2 linked regions of the Rubripirellula amarantea genome follow. The protein of the gene in region 1 interacts with the protein of each later gene in a pairwise test. Links are inferred from orthologs where the notes say so. Each region holds a gene or a part of one and is shown on either strand. Other genes may lie near its edges.

What was found.
Region 2: the proteins of Pla22_RS22405 (region 1) and dnaB interact in binary tests that used the Escherichia coli proteins (3 or more experiments, as listed by UniProt). The link is inferred for Rubripirellula amarantea from one-to-one orthologs.

Annotation. Positions count from the first base shown.
Region 1 is NZ_SJPI01000003.1:632,246-638,381, reverse strand. The notes cover bases 2,297-5,263. They hold Pla22_RS22405 (ATP-dependent helicase), read left to right. Parts: upstream 2,297-2,758; coding sequence 2,759-4,768; downstream 4,769-5,263. Other genes in these bases: lepA (translation elongation factor 4), read right to left, coding at 4,790-5,263; Pla22_RS22410 (hypothetical protein), read left to right, coding at 2,297-2,573. In the rest of the region: Pla22_RS22420 (aminotransferase class V-fold PLP-dependent enzyme), read left to right, coding at 1-396; Pla22_RS22415 (Gfo/Idh/MocA family protein), read right to left, coding at 510-1,706; more of Pla22_RS22410, read left to right, coding at 1,896-2,296; more of lepA, read right to left, coding at 5,264-6,136. UniProt on the Escherichia coli protein: Rep helicase is a single-stranded (ss)DNA-dependent ATPase involved in DNA replication; it can initiate unwinding at a nick in the DNA. It binds to ssDNA and acts in a progressive fashion along the DNA in the 3' to 5' direction.
Region 2 is NZ_SJPI01000003.1:188,956-195,032, forward strand. What follows is about bases 1,707-4,614. They hold dnaB (replicative DNA helicase), read left to right. Parts: upstream 1,707-2,393; coding sequence 2,394-3,836; downstream 3,837-4,614. Other genes in these bases: Pla22_RS20770 (DnaA ATPase domain-containing protein), read left to right, coding at 1,707-2,253; Pla22_RS20780 (PQQ-binding-like beta-propeller repeat protein), read left to right, coding at 3,879-4,614. In the rest of the region: Pla22_RS20765 (hypothetical protein), read right to left, coding at 1-135; more of Pla22_RS20770, read left to right, coding at 502-1,706; more of Pla22_RS20780, read left to right, coding at 4,615-5,702; Pla22_RS20785 (polysaccharide deacetylase family protein), read left to right, coding at 5,848-6,077. UniProt on the Escherichia coli protein: The main replicative DNA helicase, it participates in initiation and elongation during chromosome replication. Travels ahead of the DNA replisome, separating dsDNA into templates for DNA synthesis.

The sequences.
Region 1 (6,136 bases):
GCCAGCAGGTTTGAATCGGGATCTGCCAACATGATCGGCATGGCTGCCCTTTCGGCCAGCCTTTCGTTGTTCTTGAGCGTTCGCCAAGCCCACGGTCCTGACGCGATTGAGCAACGTGTTTGTGCACTAGCGAACAAGCTGAGCGAGAAATTGTTGGCGGCTGGGGCAGTGTGCGATCGCCCCGGTGAGCCGAAGAGCCAAAGCGGAATCGTCAATTTCCAGATTCCGGGAACCGAACCCGCCCAGTTTCGCGAAGTCGCTTTGCAGCATCACGTGGTTGTTAGTTGCCGCGGGCAAGGCGTTCGCGCGAGCATTCATGCTTATAACAACGAAGACGACCTCGACCGATTAGTCGAGGTCGTACGGTTGGTGAACAAGCCTCAGCAAATGCCGTAGGTAATCGCTTGGGGCGTGCTGTTGAAATACACCCGTGATGCACACGGCAAGTGCACACGGCAAGTGCACCCGGAACGGTCACCCTTCAGCGTGCTTATCGGTTCACCCGGCGTTTACTTGCGTGCAGCGGCGTGCTTCAACGGCAGCCAAGCGGCGTTGTCAGCACTGCTGTTGACGCATTGCTGAATGAAGTACATGCCTTCGACGCCGTCATACACGTTGGGGTAAATCGTGTCGCGTTGGTCGATCTTTTCGCCAGCGGCCCGCTTGGCCATCGCGTCAAAGGCAGCAGTATAGACGTTGGCAAAAGCTTCAAAGAATGCTTCCGGGTGGCCGGATGGAAGTCGGCATGCACCCGCGCCCGAACCGGTCATGTACTCCGCGTTGGGGTCACGTGTGTAGATCTGGTGAGCCTTGCCGTTTTGTCGGTAGATCAGCTCGTTGGGGTTCTCTTGACGCCAACGCAATGATCCCTTGGTCCCGTCGATTTCGATTTCCAGGTCGTTCTCGCGACCGTGACTGATTTGTGACGCCGTCACGGTGCCCAAAGCGCCGTTCTCGTAGCGAATGACTGCCGTGCCGTAATCGTCCAACTTACGTCCTTCGACAAACGCCTTTAGGTGACAACTGACCGAGTCAGGCAGGACGCCGGTCATGTAGCGACCGAGGTTATAGGCATGAGTCGCAATGTCGCCGAAGGCACCCGCAGCGCCGCTCTTGGCGGGGTCGGTTCGCCACGCAGCCTGCTTTTGGTCTTCCGCTTCGAGCTGAGTTCGCAACCAACCTTGGATGTACTGCGATCGGATCGCGTTGATCTCGCCAAGTTCACCGCTCAAGATCATTTCGCGTGCCTGACGCACAAGCGGATAGCCGGTGTAATTGTGACTGACCGCAAACACGACGTCGCTGTTTTGGACCGTTTCAAGAAGTGATTCGGCTTGCGCTAAGTCGAACGTCATTGGCTTGTCGCAAACCACGTTGAAGCCTGCTTCGACGGCCGCACGTGCGACTTCAAAGTGCGTGTGGTTGGGTGTCGCAATAGATACGAAGTCGATTCGTTCGTCCTCGGGCAACTTCGATTCGCCATCAAGCATGGCCTCGTAACTTCCGTATGCCCTTGAATCCGCAATTCCATAGTCGGGTGCCGACGATTTGGCGCGTTCAGGGTTGCTCGAAAGCGCCCCCGCGGTCAGCACAGCTCGGTTATCCAAGCATGCGGCGATCGAATGAACGCGTCCAATGAACGAGCCCGCACCGCCGCCAACCAGAGCCATGCGGAGTTTGCGGTTGAGTGGTTCGTTAAGTGCCATGTTGAATTACCTCGTGAAAACTTGGCGTCGGAGACGTTAGGAGACATTTGACGTTCGGAAAGTTGTCTTGGCATCGTAAAGTTCCGGCGCGATGCGTACAATTATGGGCAGTAGAATTCTCTCTTCTCCCTCGGCGACGGTCGCACTGGCCACGATCGCCCTCATTTGTCCTACGGAGCCGCAATCATCATGTCTTCTCCATCTCCATTTGCCGCTGAAGCGACCCCCGATGATTCCTCAAAATCAGCAAACCTTGCCATTCATGGCGAAAATCAGTCGCCAAGTGTCTGTTGCGGTGGCATCAGGAATTGGATGATCGGCGTGATGATTGCCGCCACCATCGTTTCACTGACTGCGGTGGCTTACTGCGTTGGACAACGAAATGCGATGGCGGCACAGATAAACGCGGCGACGGTTGATTCGACAATTCCTTTGCCATTGCTGGAAGCGTCTGCATCCGTGACGAGTGAAAAGTACTCGATGGCAACGGGCAATATCAGCGAAGATGCAGACGGTGTTTTCGTTTTGGACCACAATTCGGGCCTTCTTCAGTGCAGTGTGATTTATCCTCGCGTGGGACGTTTTATGTCCGCCTTCACCATTAACGTGGCGGATGCACTGGGGACCAGTGGCAAGGGCGGAAGCTACATCATGGTGACGGGGCGAGCAGATTTTCCGCGGGCAAGCAATCGTCCTGCGGCATCCACCGTGATCTACGTCATGGACACAGCGACCGGAAACTATGCCTGCTTTGGCGTTCCGTTCGATCGAGTGGCAATGAACGCAAACCGCCAACAGCAAGGTTCGCTCGTGTTGATCACTACTGGAACCGCGAACCCGGTTATTGATCGCGACGATCTGCGATAGGTCGTTTGAACGCGACTTTCGTTTCTCATCAGGCAGGCCGGTTTCAGCCGGCCACTTCCGCTTGGTCGTTGGTTCACGGCGTTGCCTTGTCGGATAAGGTTGTCGAGAAACGACGGTGCGGCGTTTCTTTTCATACACTCAGTTTTGGATTTCGTTGATAGGCAAAAAGCCTTCCCCATCTATTCATGCAAGGAACTGCGAACAAGCTCACCGAAGGACTTAACGAAGCCCAAGCCGAAGCTGTGGTCACGCTCAAAGGGCCCATGCTCGTTCTCGCCGGAGCCGGAACGGGGAAGACGCGTGTGGTGACCTTCCGCATCGCCAACCTCATTCGACACGGTACCAACCCCGATCGAATTCTCGCCGTGACGTTCACGAACAAAGCTGCGGGTGAGATGAAAGAACGAATTGGTGAGTTGATTGGTGGTAAGCAACGACGCAAACCAAAGCGAGGGGAAAAGCCACCGCCGGCTCCCACCGTTAGCACGTTCCACTCTCACTGTGTTCGTATTTTGCGACAGCACGCCCCGGCGTTGGGGTATCCCGCCAAGTTTTCGATTTACGATCGCGGCGATCAGGAATCTCTTGCGCGGTCAATTCTGCGAGAGTTGCGGCTACCAAACGCTGCTCTAAGCCCCAACGATATGCTGTTTATCATCAGCGGTTGGAAGAACGCTTCGATCAAGCCAGAGCAAGCGGTTTACGAAGCGGCAACCGACAAGGAACACTTTGCCGCGTCCGCCTATCGTCGGTATCAGCAAGGTCTGATGTTACGAGGAGCGATGGACTTTGATGACCTGCTGCTGCAGACGGAGAATCTTTTTGAACTACGCAGCGACATTCGCGATGAAGAAGCCGACAAGTTTGACCATGTGCTCGTCGACGAATACCAAGATACCAATGGGTCGCAGTATCGAATCACAAAGCACCTGACGCAAAAGCATCGCAATTTTTGCGTCGTTGGCGATGATGATCAATCGATCTACGCGTGGCGAGGAGCCGACGTCACTCACATTCTGAATTTCTCGAAGGATTGGCCTGATGCCAAAATAGTTTGTCTTGAGAACAACTATCGCAGCACCGGCGAAATTCTGGCGATGGCCAACCGACTGATTGGTTACAACACGACTCGGCATGATAAGACTTTGATTGCCAGTCGTCCCAAGGGGAAAAGGCCACGAATACAGCAGCACAAAGACGAGATCGCGGAAGCGCAATCGGTCGTCCGTGACATCAAGATGCATATCGAGGGGAACCACGTTCAACCCAAGGATATCGCGATTCTATTTCGCACGAATGAACAACCACGTTTGTTCGAAACTGAATTGCGAAAAGCAAATGTTCCTTATGTGATGCTTGGGGCTCAGTCGTTTTTTGATCGGCGGGAAGTGCGTGACCTTGTTTCGTATTTGAAGTGGATCGAACAACCCAACGATGAGGTCGCGTTAAGGCGAATCATTAATACGCCGCCGCGGGGCCTGGGGAACAAGACAATCGAAATACTGCTGGGGCGTGCAGTAAAACGCGGAGTTCCGCTTTGGGACATCATGAATGACCCCAACGAAACCGCCGAACTTACCGGGCCGGCACAACGTGGGATCGAGGACCTACAGCAGCTATCCAAAGACGTGCTTCATCGCAGTCAGAACGAGTCGTTGGTCGCCGCAATGGAAACGTTATTGTCACGCACTTCATTCTCAACCGAAGTGGCTTCTCGCTACGACAAGCCTGAAGAGCGTGAAGCGAGAATGGCGTCCATCGGTGAATTGACCAACGCCATGGGCGCTTTCGAGGATTCCAACGACAACCCTGACTTAACGGGTTTCCTGGGGGAAATCGCGTTGTCAGGTCGAGAAATGGGTAGCGAAAAAGACAAGCTAGCCAAGCAAAATGCTGTCTGGTTGTTGACCATGCACGCCGCCAAGGGATTGGAATTCCCGATCGTATTTATGGTCGGTATGGAAGACGGCCTGCTACCTCATAGCCGCAGCGTGAAGAGCGGCAATGAGGATGACATCGCGGAAGAACGTCGGCTGTGTTACGTGGGCATTACGCGGGCTCAAGAAACACTTACGATGAGCCTCGCTCTTACGCGGCGCAAATGGGGTAAGCCACGACCAACGATTCCTAGCCGGTTCTTGTACGAGATCGTTGGTAAAGCCGACAATCCGAACAAGTATCGCAAGAAGCGATAAGCCGGTTCGAGCGGTACTCGTTCACTCGCCGTCGCTCAGCACCGCCATAAACGCTTTCTGGCTGATTTCTACATTTCCGACCGCCTTCATTCGCTTCTTGCCTTCTTTTTGCTTTTGCAGCAACTTTCGTTTGCGAGTGATGTCACCCCCGTAGCACTTGGCGGTCACGTTTTTTCGCATCGCGGGAACCGTTTCGCGAGCGATCACGCGGCTACCGATTGCCGCTTGAACGGCGACTTCGAACATGTGTCGTTCGATTTCGGACTTTAGCTTCTTGGCGACCGCGCGTCCTCGCCGATCCGCGTCGGCTCGGTGGCAAACAATCGCTAAGGCATCGACACGGTTGCCATTGACCATGATGTCGAGTCGGCAAAGGTCAGCGGGCTCGAAGCCAACCATTTCGTAGTCAAGCGTTCCGTAACCTTTGGTCGCGCTTTTAATCTTGTCGTGCAAGTCATACACAACTTCCGCCAAGGGAATGTGATACGTCAACATGGTGCGATTGGCACCAAGAATTTCGTGGGCTCGCTGGATGCCACGTCTCTCTTGGCACAACTTCATTACCGAGCCGATGTAGTCATTGGGAACAATGATGCTGCAGCGTACGATTGGCTGGCGAAATTCTTCGATATCACCGGGATCGGGAACGTCTTGTGGCTTGTGAATCGTGTGCGTATTGCCGCGTTTATCGACCACTTCATAGGTCACGTTCGGAGCGGTTTGAACCAAGTCAATGTCGGACTCGTTCTCCAATCGTTGCTGGATGATTTCCATGTGCAACAGACCCAGGAACCCGCAGCGAAATCCAAACCCAAGTGCATCGCTGGTTTCGGGTTCGAATTCGAAGCTGGGGTCGTTGACGGCTAAGCGTTCCAATGCATCCCTGAGGTCCGTGAACTCTTGCCCGTCACTAGGAAACAGGCCGCAGTAGACCATTCGCTTGGGACGCGCGTATCCAGGAAGAGCCGGCGCGGATTTGTCGATGTTATCGACCACGGTGTCACCGATGTGCACGTCTCCCAGGCTCTTGATGTTGCAGATCAAGTAACCGACTTGGCCGGCGCTGAGCTCGTTGCAAGAAACTCGCGCTGGCGCAAATTGTCCAAGTTCAACCACTTCATGAACCGAACCTTTGCGGGCGAATTTGATCTTATGACCTCGCTTGACCGTTCCCTGCATGATCCGGACATAGGTAATCGCACCGCGATAGTCGTCGTAATTAGAATCGAAAACCATCGCTTGCAGCGGCGCATTCGGGTCGCCGGTGGGGGCGGGGATTCGCTCGATGATGGCCTCAAGCAAGTCATTCACGCCCAATCCCGTCTTCGCACTGACCCGAACACATTCAAACGGATCCGTTCCGAGCGA
Region 2 (6,077 bases), 440 kb from region 1 along the record:
TTTCAAATCGCGGTGATGCAACTTAGAAAAACGTCGTTTTGCACGGACGATTCGTGGACGCATCCCAGCAGCGCGTCGCCTTCCTCTTTGCTCTGCCAACACCTTTTCCACCAGCACGAAAACTCGATTCTTCATCGCGAATCCGCCATGCAATTTTTGCATTCACAAAGACAACCAGTCACACGCCTGCAAAATCGGGATTTCCGGGGCAACGAGCGACACGAAAAGGAAAGCATCGCACAATCTTCAATTTCTCTTCACGAGACTATTTGACTTCAATGCTAGCAACCATAGAATCACCCCTCACGCCCACAGGAGGTCTTTCTCACCGGGCGCGCCCCGCTCACGGGGCGACTTGGGCTGAACGACCCGTCAATGCCGTTCAGGTCATCTTACTCATCAAACTTTCGCTGGCTTATTCGCACCTTGCCGGTAGAGTTCTCGATGAGTGGGGAATCGGAATTTCCACACCCGCAACACGTCCATGCCCGCAACACGTCCATGAAGGAGGATTGCGCTCAACGTATGTCCGCACCGCACGGCTGCACCGATGGCAAGGATGTCATTGGAAAATTCACGGATGCTTTGAAACAGCGGCTTGGCGTTGATCGATTCCGAATGTGGTTTTCACACGGAGTCACCTTCAATGTGGAATCTTGCGGCGAAGGGAATCGCGACACTCTTGTCGTCGAGGTCCGCGGCCAATTCGCGCTCGACCGTTTGCAGAAAAACTTTCTGACCCAACTTCGTGGGGCAGCGATGCAGGCAACCGGTAGCGCCATGGATGTTGAACTGCGATTGGAATCGGCCATTCCTCAACAAGCCGAACTGCCTTTGGCAATGGAAGCCGGTGGCAATGCATCAGCACGAACCGCCCCTGCCATAAAGAATGCACCGGCACGACAAGCTCTCGGTCAAAACCCGGCCACCAGAAAACCTGCGACTCGACACTCAGCGGCAAGAACGTCGGGAACTCGATCGACAACTAGTCGAGGCGGCACTGCATCTTTGTCGTCGCTAGTTCATAGAGCCGACGGTGCACGAAGTCGGCGGGCGTCCCAGGAATCGGTTCGCGCCGCTCAACTTGATCAACTCCCGTTGCTCGATCACATAGAATCGCTTGACCAGCAAACCTCGCGTTCGGTATCGGCCTCCGCTGGTTCGCAACCCGCAGCAACTGCGACGCCTTCATCGGGTGCCAAACCAAACGCTCGTGCCGCGATGACGATGCAATCGTTTGTCAAAGGCAGCAGCAACGAACTCGCTCACACCGCGGCCTCGATGGTTTGCCAAACGCCCGGTGTTGCCAGTCCGCTATTTTTGTGCGGTCCCTCGGGAACCGGAAAGACTCACTTACTTTCTGCGATTGCGGCCCAGCTTCGTCAACGGCATCGCATGCGACGTGTCATGCACATGTCGGCTGAACAATTCACCAATGACTTTGTTGCGGCTCTTGGCAACAGCGGCATCACCTCGTTCCGAAGTCGCTATCGCGATGTGGACGCATTGTTGATTGACGACATCCAGTTCTTGGGATCCAAGAAAGCAACCTTACGTGAGCTGCTTTACACGATTGAAACGTTGTCGCACTTGCACCGCCCCATGATTTTCAGCGGACTGCAATCGCCGACTGAAATCCAAGGACTCACTAGTGAGTTAGCCGGTCGCATGGCTTCGGGACTGGTGTGCCCACTGCGTGCACTCGATCAAAGCACTCGCGAGACGATCTTGCAAAGGCTTTTCGAAGAACGTTGTCCGATTGCGGTTCCCGCGGACTTCACGACGCAACTTGCCGGAATGATTGCCGGTGATGGCCGTGTTTTAGGCGGATTGGCGAATAACATCAATCTGCTGCAGCGAATGAACAACCGCATGCCGACGATGGATGAAGTTCGGCGAATCGCTGGTGACATGCTTCGATCTGCTCAACCGGTCGCCACCCTTTCGGTTATCGAGACAGCAGTTTGCGAGGCATTCCAATTGCCAGCGGACACCCTACGTGGACAAAAGCAGACGCGTAACGTGACGGAGCCGAGAATGTTGGCGATGTACTTAGCACGCCAGATGACGTCATCGGCTTATGCGGAAATCGCCAGACACTTTGGCGGCAAGTCACACAGCACGGCCATTGCAGCGGAAAAGAACGTTCAGAAATGGATCACCGCTGGTAAATCGATCGGTCGCGGAAGAGCGTTAATGTCGACGCAAGAGGCCATTGATCGCGTGGAAAACCTCCTTCGCGGTGCTTCATAGTTGCTTTGGCAGTCAAATGTTGACTGCCATTTCTGGAACTCGATTGTCAAGATCCTTGAGCGATCGGCGAATCATCCGTTAGCCTGTATCGTAGACGTACGCGATCGTCCCACCCCCACCCCGCTCCACGGACAGGAACCATGATTTCGGACCCCTCGAACTTCAAGTCGAAGAAGAAAAAACCCCAAGCTTCCGCCGCTGAAGTACTGCAGCGAGAGCAACCGTTTGACCTTGAAGCCGAGATGGGTGTGATCGGCAGTATCCTGTTGATGCCCGTGGTCTGCGACGAGATCGCGTCGCTGAAGGCGGACGATTTCTACGACGACGCCAATCGCATCATCTACGGCATGCTCAGAGAGATGCACGATGCGGGCGAGAAGATCGACATCACGTTGTTGGTATCGAAACTGCGGCCATCGGGCGATTACGAAAAGGTAGGTGGCGCGCCGTACCTAGCCAAAATATCCGGTTCGGTTCCCAATGCCGCTCACGCAGCGTTCTACGCTGACATCGTGATGGAAAAAGCGGTCTATCGAAAACTGATTGAATCGAGCACCGAAATTCTGCGAGACGCCTACGAGCAAAACAGCAGCGCCAAAGAGTTGTGTGCTCAAGCCGAGCAAAAAGTGTTCGCCATCATGGACGGCCGCGGTTCGCAAAGCGTGCACAGTATTGCCGACGTGTTGCACCAAGCGATGGATCGAATGGAAGCGCGTCTTCGGGACGAGTACGTCGATGGCGGGTCGGAAACTGGGTTGCGTGACTTTGACGAAATGACCGGCGGACTTCACAATGGCGAGTTGATTATTTTGGCCGCTCGTCCATCCATGGGCAAAACCGCTTTGGCCATGAACATCGGCGAGCACGCGGCGATTAATCAACGCACACCTGTTTTGTTTGTGTCGTTGGAAATGTCAGGAATCGAGTTAGCCGACCGGATGCTGTGTTCTCTTGCCAGGGTCAATGGTCACCGCTTACGCAACGGTACTATTTCATCGGACGACCGCGATCGCTTGGTGATGAAGGCAAATGAAATTAGCCAAGCCCCGCTTTACGTGGACGATTCACCGAGTCGAACGGTTAGTGAGATCGCGGCGGCCGCGCGTCGAATCAAACGACGTGAAGATGGACTTGGTTTGATTGTGATCGATTACCTGCAATTGATCGAACCGGATAATTCACGTGACCCTCGTCAAGAACAAGTCGCAAAGATCGCTCGTCGTTTGAAGGGGATGGCTCGAGAACTCGAAGTTCCGTTGCTTTGCTTATCGCAACTCAACCGCCAAGCTGAAGATGGCAAAGACCACCGCCCCAAACTCAGTCACCTACGTGAATCAGGTGCGATCGAGCAGGATGCCGATGTGGTAATGTTTGTGCACCGCGAAGAGTACTACCACCGCGGCGAAGACAAGGCCCAATTTGCCGGTCAAGCGGAAATCATCATTGCCAAACAGCGGAATGGCCCCATTGGCGATGTGGCGCTAACTTGGGAAGCCGATTTCACACGGTTTAGCGACCGAGCTCCCGAACGACATAACGAGTTTGACGACTACGCCGAATTCAGCAGCCCGGGCGGTTTCTAACCTCCCGCAACTCATTCTTTTTTCTAGCAACGGTGCCTCCCCATGTCGGATTCTGTTTCGTCGGCTTCAGAAGTCAATGCATACTCGGCGGGCACATCGGTCGACGATAGCTCAGTGCCGTCTGAGGTTCGTCTGTGGATGACTCCCGCGATCATCATCATGGCGGTCGTCTGGGCGTTATTGATCATTCCGGGAATGATCGCACCGTTGACGATCATGCACTTCGTGTCTTTGCAAGGTGCCGGAGTGCTCGGGACGCTTTCGTTGACACTTTGGTGGTTGCTGTCTCGCGGCGTTCCTGGCAAGACTCGCCTTCTTGGCTACGTCACGATATTAGCGATCACGATTGCCACGTTCATGTTAATGAACAAGAGCCTAGGAATCACGATGCTGATCTATGGCCTTCCGACTGCGTTGACCATTCTGATCGGATCCTTGACGTTGCTTCGCACGAAAGCTTGGCCAACTCGTAGTCGAGTATCGCTGGCTGCGTTCACCGCATTCATGGTGGCAATCCAGTTCGTTCGGATTGGTCAAATCGATGCTGCGTTCGCGTTCAGCTTGGTGCCACGCTGGATACCGACCGCCGAAGATAAATTTCTTGCGTCGCTGCAAGATGACCAACCGACTGCTGAAAATCAATCATCAGAGGCGGAACCAACGGATGCGACGGAGCTCGTGAACCTTCCCAACGACGTCAGCGACACTGATTGGGCTGAATTCCGAGGACCACGCCGTGATGGAGTGCTACCGGGTGTAACGTTCGCGAAGGACTGGGAAACAACACCACCTAAAGAAATCTGGCGTAGTGATGTGGGGCCGGGTTGGTCGTCGTTTTGCATCGTTGGTGATGTATTGTTCACACAGGAACAACGAGGCGAACAGGAAGTGGTCGTCGCGTACTCCGCTTTGACGGGGAAGTCACTTTGGATCACATCTAACGAAGGACGCTTTGAAGCTTCGATGGGAGGCGTCGGGCCGCGGGCAACCCCCACTTATCACGACGGCAGACTTTACGTCACCGGAGCCAACGGTTTGATTCAGTGCCTCGATGCGAAAACTGGAAACGTGATTTGGAGCTTTGATGGGGCGGAAGGTCGCGAAGCAGCGCCGCTTGCATGGGGTTTCGCCAGCTCGCCATTGATTCACCAAGGTAAAGTCCTAGTGGTTACATCGGGCGGAGATGGCCAAGGCGCGGTCGCCCTAGATCAAGAAGACGGCAGTGTCATTTGGCGAGCCGGACATGGTTCACATACCTATTCGTCGTGCCAGCTTGAAACCATCGATTCCGTTCAACAGGCTTTGGTGGTTAGCGATTGGGGAGTCGAAGCTCTTAATCCCGATACCGGGGAAGTCATCTGGGGCAGTGAATGGCTGATTGACGGCATGCCACGAGTAGTACAACCACTGGTGGTTGGCAATACGGTTTACTTGGGCACCGGGTACGGTAACGGTACTCGGCGCATCGATGTCGCTAAGCAGGATGACGGAAGTTGGTCTGTTAACGAAGACTGGACCGCTAACCTGAAGCCTTACTTTAACGACATGGTTTATCACCAAGGTCATATCTACGGTTTCGATGGTCCCATCATGTTGTCTATCGATGCTGAAACCGGCGACAAGAATTGGAAAGGCGGACGCTATGGGCACGGGCAAGCTTTGCTCTTGCCAGCGATGGATGCAATTTTGGTAATCGGCGAGAAAGGAGAACTGGCACTCGTTGACGCGTCGCCTGAGAAGTTTGTTGAACTCGCGCAGATGCAGGTGCTCGAAGGCATTACCTGGAATCATCCCGTGATCGTGGGCAACCGCTTGTACGTCAGAAACGCCGAGCAGATGGCTTGCTATGAGTTGCCTGAGGAATAATCGGAACAATTCGCACGATCGGCTAGGACAACGCAAAGTGCAAAGTCTTCCTGCCGCGTAGATTCAGGGCGGGGTAACAAAGAGAGGTACGTTTGAGCACGCGAATGTTTCGCCGCTCTTGATCCCGCTCTTAGCATCCGGCCCGATGAATCTAATCAAGTCTGCTCTCCTGGGTGCTCGCAATTGCCTTTGCGCATCGTCGCGTCAGCAACGACTCGCTCAGCTTGCCTCTACCGGCGAAGTCCCATGCAGCGTTGCGTTTTACCATCGCGTTGCAGACACCGTTGCCAATGGTTGGACAATGTCCACGCAACAATTCCGGGAACACATCGACTACTTCCAGTCTCGCATGACCATCGTGGACTTAGCGGAAGT